4 regions of the Cytobacillus sp. C11.1 genome follow, and region 2 is predicted to be linked to each of the others. Evidence: riboswitches for the same ligand, from Rfam matches in the RefSeq annotation. Region 2 holds a riboswitch; each other region holds the start of a gene.
What was found. A riboswitch is a leader RNA that binds a small molecule or an ion and turns the genes downstream of it on or off. The one in region 2 is predicted to bind thiamine pyrophosphate.
Positions count from the first base shown of each region.

Region 1: it holds a riboswitch for thiamine pyrophosphate, as region 2 does, so the genes downstream of both, thiT (energy-coupled thiamine transporter ThiT) here and tenA (thiaminase II) in region 2, are expected to answer to the same signal.
Region 3: it holds a riboswitch for thiamine pyrophosphate, as region 2 does, so the genes downstream of both, AC3ZVC_RS22605 (ABC transporter substrate-binding protein) here and tenA (thiaminase II) in region 2, are expected to answer to the same signal.
Region 4: it holds a riboswitch for thiamine pyrophosphate, as region 2 does, so the genes downstream of both, AC3ZVC_RS17310 (3-oxoacyl-ACP reductase) here and tenA (thiaminase II) in region 2, are expected to answer to the same signal.

Region 1 is NZ_CM176935.1:3,528,000-3,535,917, forward strand. Features, by position in the region: gene AC3ZVC_RS17500 (M14 family metallopeptidase) at 1-252, shown strand, start outside; gene AC3ZVC_RS17505 (AAA family ATPase) at 1,106-2,836, opposite strand; gene AC3ZVC_RS17510 (MATE family efflux transporter) at 3,217-4,560, shown strand; TPP riboswitch at 4,614-4,716, shown strand; gene thiT (energy-coupled thiamine transporter ThiT) at 4,782-5,381, shown strand; gene AC3ZVC_RS17520 (hypothetical protein) at 5,478-5,756, shown strand; gene AC3ZVC_RS17525 (hypothetical protein) at 5,857-6,090, shown strand; gene qoxD (cytochrome aa3 quinol oxidase subunit IV) at 6,184-6,483, opposite strand; gene qoxC (cytochrome aa3 quinol oxidase subunit III) at 6,484-7,089, opposite strand; gene qoxB (cytochrome aa3 quinol oxidase subunit I) at 7,079-7,918, opposite strand, start outside.
Region 2 is NZ_CM176935.1:453,603-461,520, reverse strand. Features, by position in the region: gene AC3ZVC_RS02380 (CHRD domain-containing protein) at 1-406, shown strand, start outside; gene AC3ZVC_RS02375 (hypothetical protein) at 478-615, shown strand; gene AC3ZVC_RS02370 (DUF2512 family protein) at 612-821, opposite strand; gene AC3ZVC_RS02365 (PaaI family thioesterase) at 903-1,274, opposite strand; gene AC3ZVC_RS02360 (alpha-hydroxy-acid oxidizing protein) at 1,556-2,665, shown strand; gene AC3ZVC_RS02355 (DsrE/DsrF/DrsH-like family protein) at 2,811-3,206, shown strand; gene AC3ZVC_RS02350 (DUF302 domain-containing protein) at 3,257-3,640, shown strand; TPP riboswitch at 3,710-3,826, shown strand; gene thiW (energy coupling factor transporter S component ThiW) at 4,009-4,497, shown strand; TPP riboswitch at 4,692-4,792, shown strand; gene tenA (thiaminase II) at 4,846-5,535, shown strand; gene AC3ZVC_RS02335 (DUF1287 domain-containing protein) at 5,621-6,310, opposite strand; gene AC3ZVC_RS02330 (hypothetical protein) at 6,428-6,628, shown strand; gene AC3ZVC_RS02325 (DUF6843 domain-containing protein) at 6,927-7,772, shown strand; gene AC3ZVC_RS02320 (FixH family protein) at 7,805-7,918, opposite strand, start outside.
Region 3 is NZ_CM176935.1:4,570,516-4,578,433, forward strand. Features, by position in the region: gene AC3ZVC_RS22580 (glycoside hydrolase family 13 protein) at 1-943, opposite strand, end outside; gene treP (PTS system trehalose-specific EIIBC component) at 1,034-2,440, opposite strand; gene tatA (twin-arginine translocase TatA/TatE family subunit) at 2,747-2,932, opposite strand; gene AC3ZVC_RS22595 (NAD-dependent protein deacylase) at 3,060-3,770, opposite strand; gene AC3ZVC_RS22600 (YkvA family protein) at 3,914-4,327, shown strand; TPP riboswitch at 4,542-4,650, shown strand; gene AC3ZVC_RS22605 (ABC transporter substrate-binding protein) at 4,765-5,766, shown strand; gene AC3ZVC_RS22610 (thiamine-binding protein) at 5,781-6,074, shown strand; gene AC3ZVC_RS22615 (ABC transporter permease) at 6,071-6,838, shown strand; gene AC3ZVC_RS22620 (ABC transporter ATP-binding protein) at 6,835-7,569, shown strand; gene AC3ZVC_RS22625 (TatD family hydrolase) at 7,582-7,918, shown strand, end outside.
Region 4 is NZ_CM176935.1:3,484,324-3,492,241, forward strand. Features, by position in the region: gene AC3ZVC_RS17275 (AbrB family transcriptional regulator) at 1-652, opposite strand, end outside; gene AC3ZVC_RS17280 (hypothetical protein) at 805-1,095, shown strand; gene AC3ZVC_RS17285 (hypothetical protein) at 1,144-2,229, opposite strand; gene AC3ZVC_RS17290 (sigma-70 family RNA polymerase sigma factor) at 2,222-2,788, opposite strand; gene AC3ZVC_RS17295 (CBO0543 family protein) at 3,060-3,575, opposite strand; gene AC3ZVC_RS17300 (Cof-type HAD-IIB family hydrolase) at 3,713-4,462, shown strand; gene AC3ZVC_RS17305 (OsmC family protein) at 4,522-4,974, opposite strand; TPP riboswitch at 5,131-5,242, shown strand; gene AC3ZVC_RS17310 (3-oxoacyl-ACP reductase) at 5,358-6,119, shown strand; gene thiM (hydroxyethylthiazole kinase) at 6,138-6,950, shown strand; gene thiD (bifunctional hydroxymethylpyrimidine kinase/phosphomethylpyrimidine kinase) at 6,963-7,787, shown strand; gene thiE (thiamine phosphate synthase) at 7,777-7,918, shown strand, end outside.

The sequences.
Region 1 (7,918 bases), 1.9 Mb from region 2:
GGACCCATGAATATTGAGTTCCAAACAAGCGAACCAGCCAGCATCTACTACACACTGGATGGAACCAAGCCAACTTTTGAATCCAATAAACTGCAGCTAAGCGGAACCCGAGAGCAAGCAGAAATGCTTAAAATTGAAAACACAACAACCATCAACTGGTTCTCCGTAGACGCAGCCGGCAACATCGAAAAAAATTACAACCCGGTTGAAAAAGGAAACAACTACAATTCTGCTAAAATAACAATCAAATAACTTAAAAGCCCCAGCCTAAACAAACTTTCAGGCTGGGGCTTTGATCTTTTTATGCTAATTAAAAGCTGCTCTTTGCGGAGAACATACAAATACCGGCCATACGCTGTTTTACCGGCCAATTATAGAGGAATACCGGCCAAAACCGCGGATTTACCGGCCGATCGCAGAACAAAAGCTGAGAAACAAGGAAAATGGTTCAGGGGTAGATGACAGCTTCGTTGCTAATGTCACTGAATAACTACCATACCCAAGAGAAAGCAGACAATTTCGTCGTTAATGCCTCTGATTAACTACCATATCCAAGGGAGAGCAGGCAATTTCGTCGTTAATCCCACCGATTAACTACCATACCCAAGGGAAAGCAGACAATTTCGTCGTTAATGCCTCTGATTAACTACCATATCCTAGGGAGAGCAGGCAATTTCGTCGTTAATCCCACCGATTAACTACCATACCCAAGGGGGAGCGCGTAATTTCGTCGTTAATCCCACCGATTAACTACCATACCCAAGGAGGAGCGCGCAATTTCGTCGTTAATCCCACTGATTAACTACCATATCCAAGGAAGAGCAGACTATTTCGTCGTTAATCCCACTGATTTACTACCATATCCAAGGGGCAGGAGGCAATTTCGTCGTTAATCCCTCTGATTAACTACCATATCCAAGGAAAAGGAGACTATTTCGTCGTCAATCTCACTAATGGAAACAATCCATCAAAGAAAGAGGTCACTTTGATGTGTAAAAGCACCCGATTACGAACTTTTAACAAAACAAATCAATAATCGCCGTCAGCGAAACATATACCCCTTAACAATAACAAAGCCGGCCCCCATTCAGGGCCGGCTTCACTTTTAAGCTATAACCATATCAACATTTAATTCTCCTACAATCTCCTGAACCTCTGTACCTTCCAAAGTCTCTTTTTCAAGAAGGGCTTCTACAAGATTCTCAAATTGCGGCTGATGGTTTGCAATTAACAGTTCGCATCTTTCCAGCGCTTTTTGGAATAGATCCTGCATTTTAGCTTCTTTTTGTCCTTTGTTAAAAGTAAGCTCAAAGCCGTTATCCAGCAGGCCTGTATCGACCATTTGCTCGATAATATGCTTAGCTTGCTTAACATCACCGCTGACGCCAATGCTGTGCTCACCGAGAATTAATCTTTCGGCTACACCGCCTGCAAGAATCATGGCTACTTGATCAAGCAGCTCGCTCGTTGTGGAAAGATGAAGTTCCTTTTGAATTGGAGCTACATATCCAAGAGCTTCACCACGTGGGATAATTGTTGCTTTACGAACAGAACCCGGCTTGGTCAAAGCTGCAACCAATGCATGGCCCGCTTCATGGATCGCCACACGCTGCTTAGTTCCTGCATCTTGCAGGGCACGGGTAGTGGTACCAAGAATCGTACGGTCAAGCGCATAATCCAAATCTTCTTTTGAGATAATTTCCTGGCCATTTCGTACAGCTCTTCGGCTTGCAGTTTCAAATAGTGAATGAAGATCTGCGCCAGAGAAGCCTGAAGTGCTTTCAGCTAAATCACCAAGAGTCGTCATAACATCTTCAGCCAGCAATCTATTTTTCGTATGGATATTGATAATCTCTCTTCGGCCCTTTGTATCAGGAAGCGGGACATTAAAGGAGAAGTCAATACGTCCAGGGCGAAGGAATGCTTCGTCCAGCATATCTTTTCGGTTTGTTGCTGCAATGAACAAAATCCCGTCATTGGAATGTCCGCCATCAAGCTGGACAAGAAGTTCTGTTAATGTTTTTTCGCTTTCTTCTCCGCCATGCTGCTTTCTTCGGCCTGCCAGTGCATCCACTTCATCGATAAACACGACAGCAGGTGCGTACTTTCTTGCATTTTGGAAAAGATTTCTTACACGGGAAGCACCAACACCGACAAATAATTCATTAAAGCCGGAACCGCTGGTTGAGAAGAACGTTGCCCCAAGTTCCTTGGCAATTGCCTGTGCAAGCAATGTTTTCCCCGTTCCGGGAGGTCCGTATAATAGAATGCCCTTCGGCGGTTTAATCCCCATTTTCAGCGAGCGTTCAGGCTCTTTTAAAATAGAAAGAGTTTGCATAATTTCCTCTTTCATTTCTTCCTGGATGCCGCCCACATCTTCAAGTGAAATGGAAGGAAGGGGCTTTTGCTTTGAAACACTTTGCTTCATCGTATTTGTAGCGCCCATTCCGCCTTTTCCTGATTTATATAAGTAAATTCCGATGGCTATGAATAATAAGACCAATCCGCCAAGAATCCAAGGCGTATACGGGCCTGTTGTTGCGAAAGTATATTGTATATTATAGGTTTCTACTAATTTATCAACCATTTCACTGTTAGGAGGCACATGTGAAATATACTCTCCATCAGGGGCAGTAATTAGTAGCTTGCCGTTTTTATATTCCTGTATTGCAACAGTCTTTCCATCCTGGGAGGCAATGAGCTTTTCCACAGAAGAAAACGGGACTGTCACTTCCTTATTTCCTGCTTGTACGGTCCAAATAACCGCTGCCAAAATCACCGTGACTACCAATAAAAGCGAAACAATCGTCGAAGGTTTCTGTAAACGTGATTTCAACTAATTCCCTCCTTATTGAACATATTTTCATTATAAGGAAAAAGAAAAGTTATTTATAGGCTTTTACACTTTTTAAACGTTGTAAATTATGGAAAAATAATATTTTTGCCGCTAAAGTGTGCTATAACAGGCCGGGGAAGATGCTTATTTGTGAAAGATATGTGACAAAGGAATGCACACAATAAGACTAGCTCCACTCCAAGTATAATCCGGACCCAAACAATATTATTTTTAGAGATTCCCAAAACAAATTAATTATCTCGAAAGTAGAAAAAGCTATCAAACCCCGTTTTGCGTCTTAAGTTCATATAATTGGAAGTTAAAAGGAAAATCATTGATAATAGAACTTATTACCTTATAAATAGAAAAAGGTGTAGGGAATGAACAACCAGCAGGATTTTACGAAAGGGAATATACTTAAACAGCTCCTTATTTTTTCAGCACCCATCATGCTGACAAATTTGCTGCAGGTTTCCTATCAATTTATTGACAGTTTGTGGGTCGGAAATTTGCTTGGAGCTAATGCTTTGGGAGCCATAGCGGTTTCAGGGACTGTTATTTTTACTGTGCTCTCCTTTATTATCGGGATTAACAATGCTACTTTGACCATTTTGTCTCAGCAAAAGGGAGGAGACAATGAAAAGGGGCTTAAGAGATATTTAAATGCCTTCGTCGTGATTTTAACAGTCTTATCCATAGGACTCGGCTTGGCAGGATTTTTATTTTCTGAAAAAATATTGGTCTTCATGGGGACTCCTGCGGGAATGATTCCAGACGCAGCAGCTTATCTGCAAATTAATTTTCTCGGCATTCTGTTTTTATTTGGCTATAATTTTCTCGGCACTGTACTTCGTGCTCTGGGAGACAGTAAAACCCCATTATACTTTGTGTTCATTGCGGTGATTCTGAACGCAATTTTGGATCCGCTTTTCATTTGGACCTTCAATCTTGGAATAGAAGGGGCTGCGTATGCAACCATTGTATCACAGGGACTAGCTTTCCTGGCTGGCATAGTGCTTATTCTCCGCAAAAATCTGGCACCATTCACCATGCCTTCATGGCCGCAGAAGGAAGAGGCAGCATTAATTTTCAAACTTGGCATTCCATCTGGTCTGCAAATGACCGTTATTTCAGCTGGGGTTATGGCCATTATGAGTGTTGTCACATCGTTTGGGGGAGATGTGGTTGCCGGATTTGGTGCAGCACAGCGGATTGACAGTATCATTATGCTCCCGGCTATGGCTTTGGGGACTGCTGTGAACAGTATGGCAGGGCAGAATATTGGCGCTAATGAATGGGATCGCGTTCACAAAATTGCTCTTTACGGAGTGATTTATAATCTTGTATTTATGCTAATCATCGCTTTGCTAACGGTATTGTTGGCCGAATATGGAGTCAGCCTGTTTATCCAGGAAAAAGAAGCGCTGGAGTACGGAACTGAGTATTTAAAAATGATTGCTTTCTTTTATCCATTGCTTGGTATTAATTTTATCCTGAATGGGATAGTAAGGGCTTCTGGAGCAATGTTTCAGGTGCTGGTACTCAACATCATTTCTTTCTGGGTTCTGCGCTATCCTTTGACATATCTTTTTTCAAAATTTATGGGGGAGAATGGCATTGCTGCAGGCATGGGTGTCAGCTTTGCCATTAGCAGTGTAATTGCATTTATTTATTATCGATATGGCAAATGGAATGAGCAAAAACTCTTTGAGGAAGGTAAATAAACACTTTTCATAGATTAGAAAACAATATATAATAAAATGGAATAATTTGATAACGTTACCACAAGGGGAGCATTTTGCTGAGAGTGAACACTTTGCTGTTCTGACCCTTTGAACCTGTTAGATAATGCTAGCGCAGGAATGTGGACTAAAAGGCAGATGGGATCACTCTGCCTGCTTGTTCTCCTTTGGGGTATCGTCATACTTTTGAAGGGGATTTTTTTATGAAAAAATTAAGCTTGGCGGCGATGATTGAAGCATCCTTTTTCGCAGCATTTGCGATTATCCTGGATTTTTTGCCATCTATTAAACTTTCGCCATCGATATCTATCTCTGCTGCCATGATTCCGATTTTTGTACTGGCATTCAGATGGGGCATTAAAGTAAGCTTTATAGCAGGCTTATTATGGGGCATCCTGCAGATTGCGATGGGTGATGCATGGATTGCTACACCACTGCAGGCTTTTATTGAGTATTTTGTTGCTTTTGCTTTTATAGGAGTAGCTGGTTTGTTTTACCTTCCAATCCAAAAACAACTTCGCAATGAGAACAAGAAAAAGGCACTTGGCTGGATTGTATTGGCCATTTTTGCAGGAAGCTTCGCCCGCTATTTCTGGCATTTTATTGCAGGTGTTCTCTTTTTCGGAAGCTATGCACCAGAGGGAATGTCACCAGTTCTGTTTTCCTTCCTGGCAAATGGCGCAACCATGCTTGGAGCAGCCATATTATGCTCCATCCTGGCGGTATTATTAATTTCATCGGCTCCAAGGTTGGTTATTCGAAAAGCTGATGGCAGCATCACAGTACAAAAGCGGGCTTCTTAACGATAGAACCTCTTGGGATCATCCATCCGAAGAGGTTTTTTTTATTGATGCGGGTAACGAACTCCTGAAAATTGGGTATATTACTCAAAAAGGAGAGTGATTGCCTTGTCAAATTCCTTGCAAGGAAGCATTATCTCTGGTGTATATGACGCGGAAGCCAGTGCTTTTGAAATTCATAAAGTTAAAAACTTCAACACCCAATCAGTCCTTAATAAAGTACAGTGTGAAAATTTGTACCGATACTTATCACTTCATGAAGATGATGAGGATGGACAAATCATTACATTATATGACCAAATGCCTCTAATGCTGACACGCCAGGAAATTTGCAGCTTAATGAAAGATCTGGAACAAATTAAGAAGCTATATCAATAGAAGAAACTAGCGTTTTGCTCAGGGCAAAACGTTTTTTCTTGCAAAAAATGTTTGACAATTTTGTGAACAAAGTTAGAATATTTAGTAAAAGGGGATGAAAATGATGAAGGAAACTCAGCTAAAAGTTATGCTCTTTTTTAAAAATATGGCAGGAACAGGTATAGTGATTGGGTTAACAGTCCTTATAGCCAGTTTTTTTGTAAGCGGTATCAATGGGGAATATATCTTTTCAATTGGATTAAGCGTTATGGTGTCTTCCATGTTGTTCTTCGGCTTTGGCCTATTTATTCATTTAATGGAAGAGATGGCGGAAGGAAGCAAGGGAATTAGATAGCTGCTAAATTTATGTTCTGAATGATGATATAAAACATAATTAAAAACCGGCTCCCTCGTTGAGAACCGGTTTTTCCATTTTTATTATAAGATTTTAGTGGGCATGGCCTGAGCTCAAAACCCAAATCGACCCTGCCACAATAACCACAGCCATGAAAACGCCGTAAAAGATATTAAGGACGTTCGTTTTGCCGTCTTCGCCTTCACGCAAATGCATAAACATGAAAAGCTGTATTCCGGCTTGCATGATAGCCAGGGAGCCGATGATCCACATAATCACTTTAAAAGATAAGTCTGTTTTTAAAGCAATACCTGCTGCACCGAAAGTGAGTATAAGTGAGAAAACAAAACCAATAACATGACTTATTGGGAAACCTTTCCTAGTCTTTTCCATTTAGCCCACCAACCCTTTTAAATATACAAATGTGAAAATAAAGATCCACACTACATCTAGAAAGTGCCAATACAGACCAATAATAAAGGTTTTGCGTGCGGTAACTGGTGTTAGTCCCCGTTTTGCCAGCTGAATAATAACCATGATGGCCCAGCCGATACCAAGTGTGACGTGCGCACCATGAGTTCCGAGCAGAACAAAAAGACTTGAAAGAAAAGCACTTGTCTGCATTGTTGCACCTTCATGCACATAATGGATAAATTCGTTAATCTCCATGAATAGGAAGCCTGCGCCAAGTACAAGTGTAATTATTAGCCATGTAATCAGCCTTTTCAGATTATGCTGTCGCATTTCAAAGATGGCCAGTCCCATCGTAAAGCTGCTCGTTAAAAGGAGAAGGGTTTGTATCATTACATCCTTGATAACAAAAATATCTTTATGTGTTGGACCTCCAGCATAGCGCTCATAAAGGACTCCGTACACACCAAACAGAGTGGCGAACAGAATAATCTCTGCACCAAGAAAGATCCAAAAACCGAGTATATTCAAGCGGTTTTGTTCTGTTTGGTATTCAAGGGGCAGTGTTGTATCTACATTAGCTGACATCATTATGCACCTCTCCTTCAACATTTCTCCAAGTGCTTTCTATCTTTTTGATCTCATCTTTCTTTACATGATATCCTTCATCATAATCAAAGGAACGAATAATCAGCCCCGCAATTATGCCTATCGCAGCAACGACGGCTGCAATATGCCATTCAAATACAAGGAAGAATCCGGCAACACTGAATACTGCACCCATGAAAATAGGGAGTCCGGAATTGCTTGGCATGTGAATTTCTTCAATCTCGCTATCCTTTAAAGTTAAGCCTTCATTATTTTTCTTCATATGCCAGAATGGATCAAGGGTTGTTACTTCCGGCTGTTTAGCAAAATTATAGAATTGGACCGGAGAAGCAGTTGACCATTCAAGTGTTCTTGCATCCCATGGATCACTGGAAATTTTGCGATCCGCATATCTTGCACTCCAGTAAATGTTATAACAGAAGGCAGCAAAACCTAGAGCCAAAATGGCAGATCCAATGGCAGATAATAAAAATAATGGTGCAAATCCTGATTCAACGGAATATGTGTAAGAGCGTCTAACAGCTCCGTCTAAACCAAGGAAAAACATTGGCATAAAGGTTACGTTGAATCCAATTACAAATAACCAGAAATGCCACTTGCCGATTTTTTCATTTAACATAAAACCGAACATTTTAGGCCACCAATAGTAGAGAGCCGCAAATACGGCAAACACAACACCGGGAATAATGGTGTAATGAAAGTGGGCAACCAAGAATAGTGTGTTATGGTATTGGAAATCTGCTGCTCCCATTCCTAACATAACCCCAGTTACACCTCCGATGATAAAACAAGGAATAAAGGCTAAAGC
Region 2 (7,918 bases):
ACTTTTTTTTGCCAGGTTAAAAGGCAGTGAAGAAGTTCCGCCAGTTCGTACCGATGCTTTTGGCACGGCAAAATTTAAAGTAAGCAAGGATAAGAGGAAAATGGGCTACCGTTTGACAGTTAATGATCTTTCCAACTTTACTCAAGCTCATATTCATTTAGGAAGAAGGGGTGTAAACGGTCCAGTTGTCGTTTTTCTTTTTGGCTTAATCGATCCTGACATTAGTGTAGATAAGGGTGTTGTAGAAGGGATCATTACAGCCAGGGATTTAGTGGGTCCTTTAGAAGGAAAACCTTTATCCGTTCTTATAGACCTGATGAGTGATGGGGACACATATGTTAACGTGCATACAGCCCAAAACCCAGACGGAGAGATTCGCGGTCAAATCAAGCCTTATTGGGACTAATAAGCATGAATGGTTGATTCCTTGAAAAGTGAGCATATTAATTTTTAGAACACTTGAAAGGGGTCATAACGTTGAAAAAGCAGGATGAAAATAGAGAAAAGCCTCAAAATTCGCTTACAGAAGAGCAGCAGCTCATCAATGAATTTGGCAAGCATGAGGGCAATCAGCCGATTCCGCAGCCTAAGGATTATGATGAGATTGAGTATTAAGAACCCTGCAAAAAAGACTCCTGCACGAGGAGTCTTTTTTTAATCATGAGCATCATCATTATGGAAAACCCGGTTTCATGGAAGAACCATTCTCCTGCACCAATGACAAGGGCGGAAACAAGGGCTGACAATGCAAGATTGTCTTTTCCAGCCACAATCATTTCCTCTAAAAGCAAGATGACGAAAAAGCTAAGGACGTTGCTGATCCCTATCGTTGTTTACGGATCTATACCCTGCAGACGATAGGCTATGCCATAGATTTCCAGAAAAGTGGAACTTAATTTAACTCAGATAGAAGCGAAAATGCCGGAAGCTTTGGCAACTAGCTGATTATGGTTATTGTAGATGTGGCAATCTGTGTGATTCAGTGTCCGGCCTCTTTTTACCAGATGGGCATCGGCAATTAGGAACTCACCGGTAGCGCCCCTTAAAAAGCTAACCTTTAAATCTGCAGTTACGACGGTTTGCATATTGTTTTCATCCGGTTTAAAAATATTCCCCATCGCCACATCCGCCAGTGTGGAAATAATCCCGCCATGGACAAGTCCAGCGCTATTGATAAAAAGCGGCTGGATTGGCAAAGTCACTTTCATATGGGTTTCATCGACTCTTTCATAATGAAATTTTAAAAATTCATCAAAAGGCTGTTTGATTAGCATTATGTACACTCCAATATGGTTAAGATATGTTGACTTATTCACGAATTTTTGATGAAATCCCTGCTTTTTGAAAAAATCATTTGCTGTTGAGGTACGTGGAGACCTGTATATCCGCAAAATCTGGATATATTCGCGAAAATTTCATTTTATTCGCGAAAAATTGGATATATCCGCGATATTCAAAATATAATCGCGAAACGCCAACGTGGTTTCAATAAATCCGAAAAAATGATATTATTTTCAATAAATTCTAATTTTAAGCGAGAGGCAGGACTGGAAAAATGGCAAAGGTAGAGAATATTAGCTTCGCAGAGAATTTCCCGATCTCCTACACAGAGCTGGAGAAGGAAGCAGAGAAGAAGATGGCGGCTGGGGGATTTGGGTATGTCCAATCAGGTGCGGGCGGGGAAGAAACCCTGAGAAAAAATACGGAATCATTCGCGAAATATTCGATTGTACCAAGAATGCTGAGGGATGTTTCGGTACCGGATACAAGTGTGACGCTATTCGGAAAGACGTATCCATATCCAATTTTTCTGGCGCCGATTGGAATGCAGAGGCTTGAACATGAAGAGGGGGAGCTTGCGTCGGCCAGAGCGGCGGCTACTTATCAGGTTCCTTTTATTCAGAGCACGGTTTCAAGCCACTCGATTGAAGAGATAGCCGCAGCAACGGGCAGCAGTCCGAAATGGTTTCAGCTATATTGGTCCAATCACGAAGAGACGGCTTTTAATATGGTGCGCCGTGCGGAGGAAGCCGGGTATGAAGCGATCGTTTTAACGGTCGATACAGTCATGATGGGATGGAGGGAAGCGGATCTCAGGAACAATTTTTCTCCATTAAAGCTGGGCTATGGAAAGGCAAACTATGAAACTGATCCGGTATTTATGGCCTCTCTTAAAGATGGCGATGTGGTACAGGGGATCCTCGATAATATCCACCATCCAACTTTAAGCTGGGAGCATGTTGCCAGATTAAAGGAGATAACAAATTTGCCGGTTCTAATAAAAGGCATCCTCCATCCGGAAGATGCGAAGCTTGCGGTTGAGAAAGGAATAGATGGCATCATTGTTTCCAATCATGGCGGCAGGCAGCTGGATGGCGTGACGGCAGCGATTGATGCACTTGGACCGATCGCGAAGGAAGTAAATGGCCGGATTCCGGTTGTCTTTGACAGCGGGATTCGCCGCGGGTCAGATGTGGTTAAAGCGCTGGCGCTTGGAGCGGATGCGGTTTGCCTGGGAAGGCCTTATGTTTATGGATTGGCCATTGGCGGGCAGGCTGGCGTAGAAAAGGTGCTTGCCAATTTTATAGAAGAAACAAAGGTCTCCCTCTCTTTGGCCGGGGTCAGCAGCTTGAGGGAAATGGCCAGTCTGCAGCTCATTAAATAGTTTAAGAGAAAACTCCCTAGAGAAAGGGAGTTTTTTTGTTGACAGAACAATCTATGTTTAATAATATACCTATAGGGGTAAATGTATAAAGAGTTTACATAGGGTCTAAAAAGTCCCCAAAAATAAAATTTCAGGAGGAATTACGATGAGTAAAAAAGTAGCAATTATTGCAAGCAACGGCGGATTATTTGATGCATACAAGGTGTACAACATTGCGACTGCGGCGGCAGCAACAGATGCAGAAGTAGCGATTTTCTTCACTTTCGAAGGATTAAACTTAATTCATAAAGAAGCATACCAGCAGCTTCCAATGCCTGAAGGAAAAGAGCATTTTGCAGAGGGCTTTACAAAAGCCAATGTTCCTGCAATTCCTGAATTAGTGGCAATGGCACAGGATTTAGGCGTTAAATTTATCGGCTGCCAGATGACTATGGATGTTATGGGACTTGAAAAAGAAGCTTTTGTAGATGGAATTGAGGTTGGCGGAGCTGTAACATTCCTTGAATTTGCCAACGATGCGGATGTTACGCTAACATTCTAATTGAAGATTTGCCGATCCACCAGAATACCGATACAAAAGGAGATGCAATCATGTTCGAATACACAGTAGAAACCGAGAAATCGATTGATGAAGCTATTTCTTCGCTTGAAGAAAGCCTGAAGGAAGAAAAATTCGGGGTCCTTTGGCAGTTTAACGTCCAGGAAAAACTGCAGGAGAAAGGGCTGGACTATAATGAATCTTTCCGTGTTTTAGAAGTTTGCAACCCATTTGAAGCACATCGCGTATTAACACAGAACAAAATGGCTGGCTATTTCTTGCCTTGTAAAATTGTAGTTTATGAGGATGCCGGCAAAACGAAAATTGGCATGCCTAAGCCGACAAGCATGATTGAACTCGTCAATGACCAATCCGTTCAAAGCATTGCGGCTGATATTGAAAACCGTTTAATCGGATGTATTGATAAAAGCATCTAAGCAAAAAGAATGATGACAGTCCCGGAATAATTTGTTAAGCTTGAGGCAGCTTATCAAATTAAATATCTATGAAACTACTAGGGGTGCCCCGAATGTGCGGGCTGAGAGGGAAGCGCGATATAGCTTTCCGACTCTTATAGACCTGATCTGGTTAATGCCAGCGGAGGGAAGTAGGCTTTGACGGTATGTCGAATCATTTATACTTAAACCAAGCCAGGTCCTTTCGCGGATCTGGCTTTTTTTGAAGGAAAGAAAGTATAAGCTTTGAACTTCGATAACTGTCCAGCGCCAGGCGCCTTGCGCTTTTCTTATGTACATACTTTTCTCCATGATAAGCGATCAGGCTGCCCTTGAGGAAGGAGGTTAAGGTGAATAAAACCCGTTTATTGACGACGATGGCATTATTTGTGGCGATTGGAACGCTGGGCTCCCATTTGTTATGGTTTCCGGCAGGTGTGGCCAAAGCCTATCCCGTCCAGCATGCGGTGAATGTATTGGCGGCAGTAACACTTGGGCCGCTGCCGGCAGTGGGAGTGGCGTTTATGATCGGATTACTGCGAAACCTGCTTGGTTTTGGGACGCTGCTTGCATTTCCAGGCGGAATGATTGGCGCGTTTTTGGCAGGCGTGCTTTATCTGAAATTCGGCCGGAAAATCTGGGCTGGAGTTGGTGAGGTAGTGGGAACAGGCATTATCGGAGCACTGTTTGCAGTCCCGTATGCAAAAATATTGATGGGAAGCGCAGCTGGTGCATTCTTCTTTATACCGCCATTCCTTGTCAGCAGCTTTGCCGGTGCGGCTATTGGGTGGATGGTACTCGCTAAAGTGAAGGAAAAAAATTTAGTGCAGAATATGTGATTTTTTAGAGGGCGTGCGTTTCTGAACGGAGGAACAGAGAGCTTGAAGCCGATGGAGCGAGAAGAAGCGGCGGCAAAGAGCAGTATGAAGCAGCTTTACCGAAATAAGCGGGAAAAAGCAGTTTCATAAAGCAGGTATGAAGCAGCTTCATCGAAACTCGTTAAAAGAAGTGGTAGGAACGAATAAAACAATAAGAAAACTGCTAGGGGCGCTTCGGCTGAGATAAGGCTTTTTCCTTTGTCCCTTGGAACCTGATCTGGGTAATGCCAGCGCAGGGAAGCGGTGGGGACCTCTTTTTTCCTCATGCTTTTTCCCCGGCAGCTTCTGAATAATTAGGAGGCTATTTTAATGACTTTTACAGATATTCTTCGCAAAGAAAATGATGATTTATTTCAGCTTATTTTTCAGCATCCGTTTGTACAGGGGATCGGGAGAGGAGATGTGCCGAAAGAGGCGCTGGCCCATTATATTAAAGCGGATTATGAGTATTTGAATGCTTTTATGCATATATACGGAATCGCCATTTCCAAGTCTTCTGAGCGGAAGGATATTGCTTATTTCAATCAGCAAATTGAATTTGTACTGAACAGCGAAATCCACCCTCATCATAATTTCTGCCAGCAGATTGGTGTGGGATATGAAGCGCTGCAGGGCTTCCCGCTTCCTCCGACGGCAGACCATTATGTCAAGCATATGATGTACCATGCCCATACAGGCGGGATGGGCGAAATCCTCGCTGCGTTATTGCCTTGCCCTTGGACTTATTGGGAAATAGGGCTTGAGCTCATGAAGCAATATGAGCCGCATGAGGACCATCCTTTTTACCCGTGGATTTCTTTCTATGCAAATTTAAGGGTTGAAACAGTTACCATGAATATGAGGAATCGTTTGGATGAGCTTGCGGAAGCAGCATCTCCAGAAGAAAGGCAGCGAATGAAGGATGCCTATCGCAAAAGCTGCCAGCTGGAGCTTGGATTCTGGGAGATGGCTTACACCTGTGAGGAGTGGCCAGCTGGCAATACAGCAGTGACATCATAAGAAAACGTAATTATGTTTCGAAAAAAGCCAGAAAGTTGTCAATAACACGCCTGCTTCTGCTTACCGGCAGGGCAGGCTTTTTTTTTCAAAAATTCCATCTATAGTGCGCCGTAATGGGTGTTTTAAAGGAAGATAGCTTCACTTCGGCCGCAAAAGGTGTGGAGTTATGGATGACGTAAGGAATGCCATCCTTTGTCCGTTTGTCAGATATGATGGCAACATGGTCAAACTTGGGAGAAAGGAAAACAACGATATCGCCGGGCTGCCATTGCTGAAGGTTATTTGTATCTCCAGGAATAAGCTTAGTTGTTAAAGATATTGCGTACCGGCTGAAATACACATTTTGATTAGGAACACGCCTGAAATCGATGTTCGGATCCGGCTTGCCGTTAACACGCGGATATAAGTCTGTGTTTTCTGCAATATCCTTGTCGATAAGATCTTTGATTGTGATTGATGCCCCGTTAAATCCCCGCCAGATTACATCTGTACAAACACCTTCTTCATCAGGAGGGTATCCCCCGGCATAATAGGCACTTTTATAAGGCGTGCGCTGCTCCACTTCTTTTCTCGCCGCCTCGACTACATCAATGGGATCGGCGATGCCGTTTTGATTGCGGTCAGCTAGAGGATAGTCAGCGGGAATTTCAACCTTTTTTGAAAAAGGGTTCCCTAGATGAATGCCGATTGAATCCAATATGATTCCATTCCGGAAAAAGAGAATGAATATGAGGAGAACGCCAAGTATAGCAGCGAAAAATTTTTTTATCATCATGGTCTCCTTCTGCGTTTTATGGATTAGACGCCATTTTTACCAAAAAGTTACATGTTCCATGTTAAGATTAACCAAGAATATTTTTCATGATGGAGTATACTCCGCATTACGAAGGTCATGGACAAACATGTCAGTGTGGAGCCGCAGCCATTCCAAATTGATAAGGATAATATCTATTCCACTCCAAGGAGCGGAACCTATCCTGCTGAAAATCTTGGAGTGGTGGCCCATTTGAATGTCGATTGGGGAACCGAAAGAGAGAACAGAATGGAACGAATCTATGAAGGGTTTCTAATCGGAGTGAGAAAAAATGAATGACCTGTTTCCTGCTGGAGCAGGTTTTTTCTTTATTAAGATTAATCTTCGTCCATATAACAGACGGCGGAATGGGAAGTGGTGCATAAAAACGGAAAGTTACGCATAAGTGAACGAGATTAAGTCATAAATGGAAAAACAGGTGCATATATCGGTAAAAGTGGTGCATAAATTTTGAAGAGCAGCCTCTCCGTACCTTAATGGATGACTTAGACTGTTTTTCCCAAGCATTTATAGGATAACCTCCTTTTCATGTTACAATATATGTGAAGCTATTCACAATTCTCAAGGGGTGATTCTGATGCTAGTATCCAAATTAAAAACTGCACTGTATTCATCCATCGTCTTCACTTTTGGCTTCTGGCTGCTTTTACTCTTTACTGAAGGGGACATGTTTTCTTTCATACTAATCATGATTTTCCTCTATTGCGTGTTTGGAAATGTGATTTACGGGATCCCGGTTTCGCTGCTTTCTGAATTTCTTACAAACAGGTTCATCCGCTGGCGGCTTCCAGCAGCTGCTTTTATACATACGATGCTGGGGGCAGTAACTTATTTTTTTATTAAAGGGTTCGCATACTTTGCTCTTCTTGCTGCAGTTCTTTTCTTCCTGGTGGACGAGCTGCGAAAATGGGACCGGGTAATGCCTGCCGGGAAAATTGCTGCTTTAAATGCAGCGGCAATCCTATTGGCTGGTTTGCTGCCGATGGGCCTGCTTTGGATTCTTCAAAAAGCCGAAGTGGAGGCAAAGACAAATGATCTTTATCTTATTCCTCAAGGATATGCTGGACAAGTTATGATTCTCCATGAGTTCGGGCAAGCGCCAGAACCGGAAACAGAAGGGGAGTATGATGTTTTTAGGATAAACAAAAAGGGATATGCTGTTACCACTTTGCCGCAAAGTGAAGGCTTGATTGAAGATTTATATTATTATGTTGATGAAAAGGGAAATCGTGAAGAAATCCCGGAGCACTGCATCAAATTAGGGGGAGCAGGTTCAACGATGGGAGATGGATACGAGTATTCCTATAACCGTTTTACAGTAGGGTGCCAGGAGGATATTGATTATCTGCAAGACGGGCCATCTGTTGAGGAGATTCTTTATGACGAAGGCGTGCTTGATAATATCAATCAAACGTTTGATTGAACAAAAAAAGCTGGAGAGTCCAGCTCTTTTTGTTATTTCACTGTTAATTGGCTGAGTTGGTGTTCATGAATTTCTTCTTTAGTTACATGAACTTTAATATGGTAAGAACCTGATTCTGAAAAGGACTTACTTGCAACATATTCACC
Region 3 (7,918 bases), 880 kb from region 2:
CATTTTGCCATTTGGTAAGATTAGCCTTTAAGTCCTGTAAATTAAGAGGCATCAGATCCCATTTGCCATTTGGCCCGTTATCGAGGCTGACATGTTCAAATTGGAAGACCATATTTAATTCGTTCCGGTCTTCGCCTGTATACTGCCTGGCCCATTCGGGCGTAACGCCCGGCATTTCACCCACAGTCATCACATCATAATGGGATAAAGCTTTTTTATTCATTTCCTGCAAATATTCATGGATTCTTGGTCCATTACGGTAATACTTGCTGCCTGAAGCAAATTTCTTGCCAGGCTTTGGTTTATCATTAGGCAGGCCGTCCACTTTGGATATGAAGTTAATGACATCCATTCTGAATCCATCAATGCCTTTTTCAAGCCACCATGTCATCATGTCATAAATTTCATTCCTTAGTTTTGGATTTTCCCAATTCAAATCCGGCTGTTTTTTCGAAAATAGATGCAAATAGTATTCGCCGGTATTCTCATCAAACTCCCAGGCCGAGCCGCCAAAGTTGCTGCCCCAGTTATTGGGCTCTTCTCCGTTCTGGCCTTGCCGCCATATGTAGTAATCCCTGTATGGATTGTCTTTCGATTTACTGGCTTCAGCAAACCAAATATGCTCGTCAGAACTATGGTTTACAACCAAATCCATAATGAGCTTAATGCCCCTCTTATGCATCTGTTCTAGAAGTTCTTCCCAATCTTCCATTGTTCCAAATTCACTCATAATCCCCTGATAATCGCTAATATCATAGCCATTATCATCATTGGGTGATTTATAAACCGGCGAAAGCCATACAACATCAATTCCTAGCTCCTTTAAGTAATCAAGCCTCGAAATGATTCCCTGAAGATCTCCTATTCCATCGCCATTGCTATCCATGAAGCTGCGCGGATAGATTTGGTAAACTACACTTTCCTTCCACCATTGCTTCTTCATTTGACACCCCCGATATTTTTATAATTTCCAGTGGTACACTAAAAAAATGGCGATACCATGGAATCAAAAATATTCCATGGTATCAAAGATTTATTCAGCTTTTTTAAATTTTGAAAAGATCATTGTCAGAACGAACGGTACGACTAGTGCAATTCCCATTCCAATGAAGAAAGCTCCCCAGTTTTCCGCAAAAATAGAGAAGAATGCCGGCAAACCGCCTACACCGATTGATGGTGCTTTAACTCCGTTGATTGTGATGAATATACCGGCAATCGCAGAACCGATAATAGCTGCAAAAAACGGATATTTAAATCGAAGGTTAACCCCAAACATTGCCGGTTCCGTTACACCCAAGTATGCTGAAATTGATGAAGTGAGTGCAAGGCCCTTTAACTTTTCGTTTCCTTTACTTAACAGCATCATGGCTAATGCCGCTGACCCCTGTGCGATATTGGATAGGGCAACCATTGGCCATAAAAATGTACCGCCGATGCTGCCAATTAACTGTAAGTCGACCGCAAGGAATGTATGATGCATACCCGTAATAACCAGCGGAGCGTATAATCCTCCGTATATTAGGCCGCCAAGGGCTGGAACAGCATCAAAGATTCCAACAACACCATTTGTAATCCAGCTTCCGATTGTAAATGTGATAGGTCCAATAGCAATAAATGATAGGAAACCTGTAACCAATAAAGCAATTGGAGCAACTGTCAATAGCTGAAATGCATCCGGAATTCTTTTTCGTAAAAACACTTCAATCTTCGCAAGCACATATGAAGCAAATAATACTGGCAGCACTTGGCCCTGATAGCCTACCTTTTCTACTTCAAGTCCGAATAGGTTCCATTTAGGAATTTGCTCTGCCGCACCATAGCCCCAGGCATTTAAAAGATCCGGGTGAACAAGCATTAAACCTAATACCATACCTAAGAGCGGGCTTCCGCCAAATCGATTTACAGCACTCCAGCCAATCAAGCCTGGCAGAAATACGAATGCTGTATTGGCAATCAAATTAATGATGCTCGCCAAATCAGCCCAGTTCGTATAAACCTCAACAAACGACTGATCATCAAAGAAAATATCAGGCGCTGTCATAATATTGTTTATACCCATTAACAAACCTGCTGTTACGATGGCAGGCAAGATTGGAATAAAGATATCCGCCAGCGTTTTAATGCCGCGCTGCAATGGATTCAAGTTCTCGGCAGCTGCACTTTTTGTTTCTTCTTTTGAAGATTCCCCAATACCTGTTGCTTCTGTCATTTCTTTATAAACTTTATCAACGAGCCCTTGTCCAATGACAACCTGGAACTGACCGTTGGAGGAAAACGAGCCTTTTACAACATCTATATTTTCGAGTTTTTCCTTATCGACTTTTCCTTCATCTTTTAACGCAAATCGTAACCGTGTCACACAATGAGTGGCAGCTGCGATATTCTCTTTGCCGCCAATTGCTTCTACTATTTGCTCGGCTGACTGTTTATTTGCACTCATTCTTCTCTCTCCTCCTGTTACCGTTTTCATTCTTCTGAAAAAACAGCTGTAAGGTTCTTCTATATTCTTCTCGTTCACTACATATCTATCCATTTTCTTGGATAATGCAAGACGTTATTCAGACTATTGAAAAACAACTTGTATATACATGATCTGTTTACGCTTTCATTTTATCTTGTATATACATGTTTCGTCAACTATTTTTTCTTTGCCGTTACTTTCCATTTGATATATACCCGAGAAAAGCTTTGAAACAACAAAAAAGCCGGCTGCCAGACCTAAATGGTCTGAAGCCGGCTTTCATTCTTATTTGAGCTGCTCTTTCTTTTTATCATCGTCATCATCATTTGTTAATTCACGAGTAGACTTTTTAAATTCCTTTAAGGTTTCTCCAAAAGCTTTCCCTATTTCAGGCAGCTTCTTTGGCCCAAAAATAATAAGAGCCAGGACCAAAATCAGGATTAAACCCGGGATTCCAATGTTTGTTAACATTCTATTCACTCCTTCTATATCGAATCGCATGAGGATTATTCGAAAAGACAATAGGCAATATCAAGGTTCACTGTCCATTATAGTAGAAACAATGAAAAAAGCATAGCCGGAGTTTTACTTTTTAGACTTAGATAACTCTATCTAGTTCTTCTAGCACCTCTCCAATTTTCCGGTTATGGATAACTTCATCTGCATACAAATCAAAATCCGTAGGCTCCATATTAACAATTACGAGCTTTGCACCGTTTTGTTTGGCTATTAACGGGAACTGGTTGGCCGGAGTAACGGTCAAGGATGAACCAAGCACAATAAAAAGCTCAGACTTCTCTGATTCCTCTGCCGCAAAATCCAGTGCCAGCTCAGGAAGCATTTCGCCAAATAGGACGATTGAAGGGCGAAGCATTCCCCCGCATGTACAATGATAATGGTCATGCAGGTATTCCTCACTCGGATATTCTTTTTTACATTCCTGGCAGTGCAGCGTTTGCAAGTTCCCGTGAAGCTCAGATATATTGCGGCTGCCGGCCAGCCCATGGAATCCATCTACATTCTGGGTAATGATACTTTGGAGAATGCCCCTTTTTTCCCAATTTGCGAGAATATAGTGCCCTTTATGAGGCTTACATTCTTTTAAGCCTGTGACCCTGTGCCGATAAAATTCAATAAACTCATTTACATTATGATTTAAAGCTTCTGTACTGGCTATTTTCCCAGGATCCTTCTTTTTCCACATTCCATTATTAGCAGACCTGAAATCAGGCAGACCGCTCTCCGTGGACATACCTGCTCCAGTTAAAATAACGGTATACTTTGATTCTTTCAGCCATTTTTCAAGCATAGTTATCATCTCCTAAATATATCTTTCCAATAAAATGCTGTTTCCATCTTTTTCAAAGGATAAAATGTTTATGTCTTCCTATGTATGCGGTAAATAATAGATTATATGTGTTTACGCCATTTATCAATATAGGAGTGATTGCAATGCCAGAGACGGAAACAAAAGATTACCGGGAAGGCTTTAAAAGGTTCTCTTCTAGAGCTAAGAGATATGTGGAAGATCCTGTAAAAACAAGAGGATTGCTGAGCAAAGCGACAACAAAAGCTAATCAGAATAAATCTTCATTAAGTGATATATGGGAAAAATTTCAGCTTTTGATTGACTTGGTTAAATCCTGGTCCAAAGGAGATTACAAGCACATTTCAAAAAAATCGATCCTATTTATTATCGCTTCAATCTTATACTTCGTTTCACCAGTGGACCTTGTACCCGATTTTTTAGCAGGAATGGGAATCATTGATGATGCAGCGGTGCTTGGATTTGCTGTAAGTCAAATTACAGGAGAGCTTGAAAAGTTTAAAATCTGGAAGGAAAGCCGGTCGATTGAAATGGAATAAAAATACTTGAAACTGCCGGATTATACAGAACCGCTTGTTTTTTGCGAAGCTTTGGAAAGGCAGATAATAAAAAGTTTGCCGACGAACTATAAACTTTTTGCTGTCCATTTTTATACCTTTTGTTATAATAGTGAAGGAAAGTCATAGAAGCTTTAGAATAGAACGCCTCATGAAGGTATTTATTTTTGCAGATTGTTTGTCTAAAATTGAATAGCAAGAATTGTAGGGGAACCGGTATAGCCGGTTGAGACTTCATCATAAGATGTTGACCCTTTGAACCTGATCTGGCTCATACCAGCGTAGGGAACATATTCTTAAACATAAAAATGTTTGTTATATGCGCTCTGGTATTTATGCCGGGGCGTTTTTATTTTTTCAGGGCAAGCTATAATTATCTTTCCGGAAAACACTACATAAAGCAAACAGGAGGGTTAATGATGAAAAGATGGATGGCAGCTGTTTGTACTGTCCTAATGCTCGCCGGCTGTGCCGGGAATGAGCAAGAAACACAGCCGGGAAACGGAGAAAAGGACAAGGAAGAATTAAAAAAGGTCACTGTCGTTCTGGACTGGACACCAAATACCAATCATACAGGCTTATACGCAGCTAAGGACAAAGGCTATTTTGAAGAGGAAGGACTTGACGTGGAAATCATTATGCCTGGAGAAGCTGGTGCAGACCAGCTGACGGCATCGGGTAAGGCGGATTTCGGTGTCAGCTATCAGGAAAGCATCACGGAAGCCCGGGTACAGGGTGTTCCGCTCGTATCGATCGCTGCTGTTATTCAGCATAATACATCCGGCTTTGCTTCCCCAGCAGATAAAAATATTAAAACACCAAAGGATTTTGAAGGGAAAACTTATGGTGGCTGGGGAGCGCCGGTTGAAAAATCAGTAATCGAGTCATTGATGATAACAGAGAATGCAGATGTTGAGAAAGTGTCGATTGTCAACATGGGGGACGCTGATTTTTTTACGGCTGTTAAGAGAGATATAGATTTTGCATGGATTTATTATGGCTGGACAGGTGTAGAAGCCGAGCTTCGAGGGGAAAAGATTAATATGGTCTACCTGACTGACTACTCGGAAAAACTGGACTATTACACACCTGTATTGGCTACCAATGAGAAAATGATACAAAATAATCCGGATACCGTAAAAGCTTTTGTCAAAGCGGCATCCAAAGGCTATGAATATGCTATTGAAAACCCTGATGAAGCAGCTGATATTCTTCTCGAGAACGCTCCAGACCTTGATAGCGAACTGGTTAAAAAGAGTCAGGAATGGCTTTCTCCCCGTTATCAGGACGATGCAGCCAGATGGGGTGAACAAAAGCTTGAAGTTTGGGAAAACTATGCAGAGTGGATGCATGAAAATGGCCTTTTAGATAAAGAATTAGATGCCGGCAAAGCTTTTACAAATGACTTCCTGCCGGAATAAGGAGAGTTAATGAAATGGCAAACGCACTTGTAAGTATTCAAATCATACCGAAAACAAAAAATGGGGAAAATGTTATACCATATGTTGACGAAGCCATCAGCGTAATACAGGAATCGGGGGTTAAATATGAGGTTCACCCCCTGGAAACAACAATGGAAGGCGATCTGGAACATTTATTGAAAATCATCGCAGATATGAATACTAAAATGATTGAAAAAGGAAGCAGCAATGTTATTTCACAGGTGAAGATCCTATATCAGCCAACTGGAATTGAAATGAATGATTTAACGGAGAAATACCGTCCATGAAAAATGTTTTAATGAAAGGATGGAGACCCGCTGCGGTTCTCCTCCTTTTATTCATTCTGTGGGAGCTGGCAATCATGCTGGCTGAAGTCCCTGCATGGCTGCTGCCGCCGCCGACTGATATTTTTCAGGAAGCGGTTGCCGGATGGGACGGCTTTCTCCTTCATCTTCAATCCACTGTCATGCTATCTTTATTGGGGTTTGCGATTGGTACGGGAATCGGCTTGCTTACAGCCGTATTGCTGCACTTATTGCCTTTTTTAAGGGAGTCGATTTACCCGCTCCTCATCCTATCGCAAAATGTACCAATCATTGTTCTGGCCCCTTTGCTGGTAGTGTGGTTTGGATTCGGCATCCTTCCAAAACTGATCGTCATCACACTGGTTTGCTTTTTCCCGATTACAGTTGCCGCTTTGGATGGCTTCAGGCAAACACCCCGAGAACTTAAGCACTATATGCTAATGGCAGGAGCAAGCAAAGGACAGCTGTTTTGGAAATTGGAGCTTCCATACTCACTTCCTTCTTTATTTTCCGGCCTGAAAATTTCTGCAACCTACAGTGTCATGGGGGCTGTAATATCAGAATGGCTAGGCGCAAAGGCCGGTATAGGCGTGTATATGACACTCGCCTCCTCGTCGTTTAGGACGGACCGTGTATTTGTAGCCATATTTGCCATCATGGTGCTCAGCTTGCTGTTTTTTGGAGCTATTCTTTTGGCAGAGCGCTTGCTGGTCAAATGGAAAACACAGGAGGGTGCTAGAAAATGATACAATTATCCCTTGAGCATTTAACTAAAAGCTTTGATTCAAATCTGGTTCTTAGCAATCTGAGCTTTCATATAAACGATGGCGAATTTGTCTCGATCCTGGGTCCATCCGGGAGCGGAAAAAGCACCATTTTTAACCTGATTGGCGGTTTACTTTTGCCAGATGAGGGTACGATTCAGCTGAGTGGTGAGAAAATCAACGGCAAACGAGGGTCTATCAGCTACATGCCTCAAACACCCTCCTTAATGCCATGGAGAACAATTCTCCAAAATGTCCTCCTTGGACAGGAGCTTAAAGGGAATTCAGATCCTGATACAGCCAGGGATATGCTTCATAAAGCAGGTCTCTCAGACTATAAGAATGCCTATCCTCATGAGCTTTCTGGGGGCATGAAGCAAAGAGCAGCTTTTATTCGGGCACTCTTAAGCCCGCAGCCTGTGATCCTGCTGGATGAACCTTTTTCGGCATTGGATGAACTGACCCGCCACGATATGCAAAAATGGCTGCTTGATATATGGAGTGAACATAAGCCGACCATCCTATTTGTTACACATAATATAGAAGAAGCCATTTATCTTTCCGACCGTATATTAGTTCTCAGCAGCAAGCCTGCTAAGGTGGTTCATGAATTTAATATGCCCTTTTCCCGGCCTAGGAGAGGAGAGCTTCTGCTCGATGAAAAATTCCTTGCATGCAAAAGAGAAATACATACGGCCTTAAAAAACCATTAGAGGGTGAATATTTTGGATAAATTAATTGATGCCCATATTCATCTTGATAAATATAGTGATGAAGAAATAAAAGAAATCTTTAAAGATTCACCATTCCAGCTATCAGTGATTACGGTTTCGTTTGATTTGGAGTCCTGCAAACGGAATCTCTTGCTTTCAAACGAATATCCTAATATAAAACCTGCCTTCGGTTTTCATCCTGAACAAGACTTGCCAAACGATCAGGATCTTTCAGATCTCTTTATGTGGATGGAGACTCATATAGATCAAATGACAGCTGTGGGAGAGGTCGGGCTGCCCTACTATTTGAGGAAAGAGCATGCTAGAGACACCTTTCAGATTGAAGGTT
Region 4 (7,918 bases), 2.0 Mb from region 2:
CTGTTCCCATAATTGGACCCAATAAATAAGGGGTGGGCAGGCGTAATCGCTTGCTTAATAATATGCCAATAAGAGAAACAAAGGCAAACAGGAAAATATTCGGAAATAACTCTGACCACAAGGGATCAGCAGCCTGCATAACTGTACCGGGCGATGTATCAAACCATGGCCCAAATATCAGGAAAGGCACGATAAAAATAATCATTGTAAGTCTCGCAACCTGCATAAAGGTTACAACCGTTATATTAATTCCCTTTACCTCTTCAGCCAGCAAAATCATCTGTGAAAGCCCTCCAGGAATGCTGCCGATCAAAACAGTTGGATAATCAATGCCTGATAATTTAGCGATCAAGAGGGCAGATAATGCACTGAAAAACACCATGCAAACCGTAACAAGCAAAATAAAAGGAAGCTTTTGCAGAATTAACAGCACAGCTTCCTTGGTGAAAGCAAGGCCAATACTATAACCAACAATCATAATGCCCGTATCACGCAGCTTTACAGGCCAATAAAAGGGAATGCTGCTCATCCGGCTGCCGATCATGACGGCAGTCATTGCTCCAAGCAGAAAAGCTACAGGAATATGCAGAAATGAAAAGATGAATGCTCCAATCAGCGCTGTTATAAAAGTAACTATCAAATTTTTCTTCACTAAAAAACCTTCTTTTATTTCGGAAATAGCTAAACATATTTTTAACATATATAAACATTGATTGAATTACAAGTTTTATACTGAAAGATTTATTCATACATATTATCAAGAGTGATTCTTTTAAAGGAGTTTAAAAGAAAGGGGGACTAACCATGCCGGAAAAATTAAGCCATTTTGTATTTATCCTTTCTTTTATTTGCCTGGGATTATTTTTACTGCTCGGATTTTCGCCACTTTATGATATTTACTTGGATAAAGTCGGGCAGCGTCCTTTTTCAGTTCTCCTCGTTCTTACAGTAAGCGTCTTTCTCCTCAGTGTATACGTCCTAAAAAAAGTGCAGAATTGGCAGTCAGGCTTCCATGTTCTTTTTTCGATTGGCATTACATTATTTCTTTCAGCCGTATTGGCGATTATTGTATTCTTTGGGAGACTGTTCAGCTGATAGAAAAAGCTTGCACCCATTTAGGGACAAGCTCTTGGAAAATTGATTTTATTGAATTGGCATCCAGTTAACTTTCCAGATTCCTTCCTTATTTTTGCTTAGTCCAAATCCAAGGCCTTCTTCTTTCGAAATCGAAATATAAGCAGATGAATCATCGATCATGACCTCTTCCAATGATGCACTTTTCGCTTTATATAATAGGGACTGTTCCTCCGCTAAAGATGGAGATTCATTGATTGCTTGCAAATAATCGCTCAAGGTTTTGAAGGTTTTTTCAACCTCAGGATCATGATTGAATAGAGCATACTGTGTATAATAGTCCTCAACTTCCTCTGTAAATAAATAAAGCTGGAATACTTCTGCCGGCGATAAGCCTCTTAAAATTAGATCCTCTTTCCTCATTGAAAACTCTTTATAAACGTGATTCAATGGCTCTGGAAGAACGAGATTCTTGCCATCTTTCCAAAATAGATGAAAAGGGGTTCTCGTCATTTCTGGTTCTTTAGGTATCACTACCTCCAAAACATTTGCCTGATGAACTAAAGCTTCGCGGGCTCTATACTCATTAATAATGAGCTTAACATCTTCAACTTTAACAGCAGAACCAATGCCGAAAACCTTTTTTAGCATCTGCTGGTCTTTCTCATTAAAAGAAATTCTTGGATTTTTCCCATCCATAAGCGGCAATTTCTCCAAAGAAGCTTGATCTGGCAAAAGGATGACATTATCTTTTTGAAAATTAAGAGTACCTGCCACTTCAGCTTTCCCTGTAAAAACAGCAATAGAATTGCTATTTGAATCAGTTTCTATTTGGTGCAGTTCCCAGCCGTTCAGCATATCTCCATTCGCCATTCCCGGGTAAAAAGCTTTGTCCTCAGACGCGATCTGATCAGCATTTTGCTGATTAAAGAATCCTGTCTGATTTCCGGCGATTCCGCCAATTAAGATTACAAAACCAGCAACAGCAGCTGCCGTAAGGGCCTTTGGAAAATAGTCTGTTTTCTTCTTTATGCTTTTGACTGTACGAGAACCTATTCGATTTCTAATACGCTGTTTTTCTTCCTCGGTAAATACCGACTCTTCCGGCCATGATGCACTTATAGCTTGTTTCACTTCCTGATTCAGATCAGCCATGCTGTTCACCTCTTTCCATTGCGCAATAAAGCTTTTTAACTCTTTCCTGCCCTCGGTACAAACGTGTTTTCACAGTAGATAAAGGGATATCCAATGTTTCGCTGACTTCAGCCAGACTAAGGTCTTGATAATAATGGAGGAGGAACACTTCCCGATATTTAACTGATAGTGATTCAATCACTTTCAGCAATTCGTTATGCTTATCACGCTCAAAAAATTTCGTTTCCGGGTCTTTTTCTATGTCCTTTTTAAGAAAAAATACCCTTTCATTCATAACCATATTGCGATGATGCCAGCTTTTTAAATAATCTTTGCTTTTATTAATGGCAATCGTAAAAATCCAAGTTTTAAAAGAGGACCTCTGCTGAAAACTCTCCAGCTTTTCATATACGGTTAAAAACGTTTCCTGTGTGAGATCACTTGCAATATTCCAGTCCTTCACATAGGTATAGATCAATCTTTTCAATACTGTTCCATACTCATCCATGATCATTTCAAGGACGAGGGCACGGTCGACATTTGAGGCGATAAACCGCTCTACTCGTTCTTCAGGGCTCAACTTGACAGCCTCCCAGCATATGTGTTGATTTTTGGTTCCGGCAACCATTCTTTTCTGACAGTTAGACGACAGGTGGAAACTATTGGATTCAATTTTTTAACAATATATTATAAGTATATAAAAAAGCGCAAACCAGTAGGTTTACGCTTCATTATTTATTTACTTTGTTCCTTATAAGGTAAACCCACATTAATACATAGGTTGTGAAAAGCAGAAGCAAAAATAAAAAGGTGGATAAATTATGTTGGACGAGCAATATAATCACCTCATTTTATTTTAGGCTATCCAATGGAACCGGAAATAATAAGTAAAAAATAATCGCTGCCGGCAAAGAAACAAGCATAGCAGCTGCAGGCTTTCGATAATGAATCCGAATGACAGCAAACAATATAATGTTTAGCCAAATGTTGTGCCAGCTATTCCAGCCATTATCATAAACAAACATGCCTTTATGGGCAAATAAAGCCTGGATGATAGTGAAGAAAGTAATCCAAACCGCTGAATAAATAAATGCATGCTTTTTATTTTGCGGATAACGCTGCAGGTATATGATCAGGGCCATGGGAGTAATAAAAAATGTAAAAAATAAATTAATGATGGAATGATTGATCCACTCAGCAGTAATTCCTCTGAATGCCCAAAGTGTATGGTTATAATAAAGCATGTTGTAGGTCAGATTAATTGCAATAAAATACAAAACGGTAGGGTATTGTTTCTTCCATTGTGACCAATCTATAAAGCGGTAAGCAAATAGAATCCATACCACCACAACAAGTAGTAAATACATAGCTTCTCACCTTTCGGGAAATATATATACAGCTATTTCCAATTTATTTAAAAGTATTCATCTTTCAGAGGCTTTCCTTTGAATGGAATAGTATTTCTTTATATAATGTCTTTATTGTTTAGGAAAGGGAGATTATGATGCCAGAAAAAATGAATGCACCGGAGATAAAATTAATCGCTCTTGATATGGATGGAACTTTGTTGAATACGAATGACGAAATTCCAGAGGAAAACCGAGAGGCGATACGCGAAGCAAAGGAAAAAGGGATCGAAGTTATTCTAAGCACCGGCCGTTCCAGACTTACAGCCAGGGACCATGCGGACTCGCTTGAATTAAACTCCTATTTAATTACGGTCAATGGAAGTGAAATTTTTGGTCCGGAAGGGAATTTAATTTCGAGAACCCCAGTTGACTCTACTATAATGGAATGGATGTGGACATTATCTAAAACACATAAAACCCATTTTTGGGCTACCAGCTGCGATCAGGTCTGGAACAATGAAATGCCTGAAAATATCCATGACCATGAATGGCTGAAATTTGGATTTGATATCACTGATGATGAAGTACGGGAAATCATTCATAAGGAGCTCCAATCAAAGGGTGATCTGGAAATTACCAATTCAAGCTTAACCAATATTGAAGTGAATGCACTTGGCATTAATAAAGCAAAAGGAATCCAACAGGTTACAGAAATTCTTGGCATTTCCATGGAAAATGTGATGGCAATGGGTGATAGCTTAAACGATATTGCGATGATTGAGGAATCGGGATGGGGAGTTGCAATGGGAAACGCCCAGGACATTGTTAAAGAAACAGCAAATGCTGTGACTGCTTCAAATGATGAAGCTGGTGTTGCGAAAGCGATTCGGAAATGGGCTTTATAAGTTTTTCGAACTGGCAGGCACCTTGAGAAAAAATATTTCGTAAACCGCTTAAATGGTATTTAAGCGGTTTTACGCATAATTTCTGCTTCCAATTCAACCTCAACATTTCCTTTAATGGCCCTTGAAATCATGCAGGAAGCTTCAGCTTTTTTGGCCAGTTTCTGAGCGAGAGCGAAATCTCTCTCTGTGGCGTCAGTCTTCAGGATGATTATAGGCCGGTGGATAATTTTTTTGTATGTAATAATCCCATTGGTGACATCAACAATCCCAATGGATTCCATGGTCAAGTCTTCTTTTTTAAGTTTACTCCGTTCCATCATCGCTGCAAGCGTAATAATATAACAGGTTGCAGCTGCTCCTAATAGCATTTCATCCGGGTTTGTGCCAATTCCCGGACCATCCATCTCAGGCGGTATTGATACCTTCGTCTTTAGTTGTCCGGATTCTATTTTTCCAACATCATTGCGCAGGCCCGGCCAATGTGCTTTCAAGTAAAATTGATGTTCTGCCATAAGAAAACCTCCCAGGATACACTGCTATTATCGATATAAAGACAACGTCTAAATTGCACTTATTCACTACTATTAACGATATAGAGACAACGACAGAATTGCAAGACTTTACAGATTTCCATTTTCAAGCTAAGATGAAATCAGCCAACTAAATAGTTTTACTGCTAGGGGTGCCCGATGCGCGGGCTGAGAAAGAAACCGACCTGTTTTTTTACCCTTCGGACCTGATCTGGATTATGCCAGCGTAGGAAAGTAGTAATAGCGGGAACGATCATTCCTTCTCATTTATTATTCTGCCAGGTCCATTGATGGATCTGGTTTTTATTTTGTCAGAAAATAAGCCAATAACTAGGTTGGACACATTCATGAAAAGGGGAATTCAGATGAAACTTCAAGACCAAATTGTGCTCATCACAGGAGGGAGCAGAGGCTTGGGCAGGGAGACGGCCAAAGCTTTTGCAAGAGAAGGTGCGAGGGTGGTTATTAACTATTTTCATAGTGAAGAGAAAGCTTATGAGCTGCAAAGTGAAATTGGTGAACGTGCTATTGCCATTCAAGCAGATATCCGGGACAAAAGACAGGTTGTGGAACTGTTTGAAAAAGCGAAAAACCACTTTGGAACACCCATAACGACTATTGTTAATAACGCACTTGTAAACTTTCAATTTGACCCTGTTTCCAAAAAAGATGCAGAAACGATTGGATGGGAAGACTTCCAAATCCAGCTGGAGGGCGCTGTTCGAGGAGCTTTAAATACCGTTCAGGCTGGCTTGGCTGATATGAAACTAAACGGGTTTGGACGAGTCATTTCGATTGGCACAAATCTATTTCAGAACCCGGTTGTTCCGTACCACGATTACACGACCAGCAAGGCAGCCCTCCTGGGATTTACACGTAATATGGCTAACGAACTTGGGCAATACGGCATTACGGTAAATATGGTATCAGGTGGCTTATTAAAAACCACGGATGCAAGCGCAGCTACTTCAAATGAAGTCTTTGAAATAATTGAAAACTCTACACCATTGAAAAAGGTTACCGATCCGGCAGAGGCAGCTGATGCAATTGTATTTTTCGCATCTCCATGGGCAAGGGCTGTTACAGGCCAGAATCTTGTCGTGGATGGCGGACTTGTTATGAACTAATTGTGAGGGGGACTTATGATGAATATTTACGAGATTAGCAGTCTTTTAGAAAAAGTAAGAACCGCAAATCCGCTCGTACATAATATTACAAATGTTGTGGTAACCAATTTTACTGCCAATGGACTTTTGGCAATTGGAGCATCACCGGTTATGGCTTATGCGCATGAAGAGGCGGCTGATATGGCGAAAATAGCCGGAGCACTGGTTCTGAACATGGGAACTCTTACGGAAAAAGAAGTAAAAAGCATGCTGATCGCAGGAAGGTCAGCCAACGAGCATGGTGTTCCCGTAATCTTTGACCCAGTAGGTGTTGGGGCAACTCCATACCGTACAGAAACCGCCAAAAAATTATTAAAGGAATTAAATATTTCCATCATTAGAGGAAATGCGGCGGAAATAGCCAATGCCGCCGGCCAGCAATGGAAAATTAAAGGAGTAGATGCGGGGGAAAATCAGGGGAATACGACTGAACTTGCTGGAAGGGCTGCAAAAGAGCTTGGCACCATAGCAGTCATAACAGGCAAACAGGATGTTGTTTCAGATGGAGTTTCAACGTACACCATAGAAAACGGACATCCCTATTTAACAAAAGTAACAGGTGCGGGCTGCCTGTTGACTTCTGTAATTGGTGCATTTTCTACTGTGGAAAAGGATCCAGTTAAAGCAGCTGTTGCCGCATTGGTTGTGTACGGAACTGCTGCCGAAATAGCAGCAGAGGCAACGAATGATAAAGGTCCGGGAACGTTCCAAATTGAATTTTTAAATAGCTTGTTTAACATTACCGCTTCAGATATTGAAAAACTCGGTGCTTTTAAAAAAGTCAGCGAATAGGGAGGAGTTAAAATGATAATAAACAAAGCATTAACTATAGCCGGATCAGATAGCGGTGGCGGTGCCGGAATTCAGGCTGACTTAAAAACGTTTCAGGAACTTGGCGTTTTTGGCATGTCAGCATTAACTGCCGTTACTGCCCAAAACACAAAAGGCGTTCAAGAAGTTTATCCGATGACTCCAGAAGCAGTCGTTGCACAAATCCAATCGATCGGGGAAGATCTTGTGCCCGACGCAGTCAAAACGGGGATGCTTTTTAATGCAGAAATTATCGAGAGAGTATCCCGTGAGATTACGCGGCACCAATGGGAAAATGTTGTCATCGACCCAGTAATGATTGCAAAAGGGGGTGCGAGCCTGCTGCAAAAGGAGGCCATTGCTGCTATGAGGGAATATCTGATCCCTTTATCGATTCTTATCACGCCAAATATCCCGGAGGCAGAAGTTCTAACGGGATTGAGGATTAAAACGGACCAGCAAAAAAACGAAGCAGCAAGAAAGCTGCATGATATGGGCGCAAAGAATGTCATGATAAAAGGCGGGCATGCTGAGGCTGAAACCGATGCTGTGGATCTTTTATTTGATGGCCAACGCTTTTATGAGTTTAAAAGTAAAAGAATACAAACGGTTAATACACATGGAACCGGGTGCACTTTTTCGGCAGCCATAACTGCAGGCCTTGCGGAAGGGATGACTGTTTTGAGTGCTGTGGAGCGCGCCAAGCAGTTTATCCAGGCTGCTATTGAAGATGACCTGCAGCTGGGCAGCGGGCATGGACCTACGAATCATTGGGCTTATAACCGAAGGAAGAAGGAGACTTTTGTTCATGGCAGTTAAACCTGATGAAATGAGAAAATTATTAAGGGTCTACTTTATTATGGGCAGTGTAAACTGCAGCAATAATCCAGAAGAAGTTTTGCAGTCTGCAGTTAAGGGAGGTATCACCCTCTTCCAATTCCGCGAAAAAG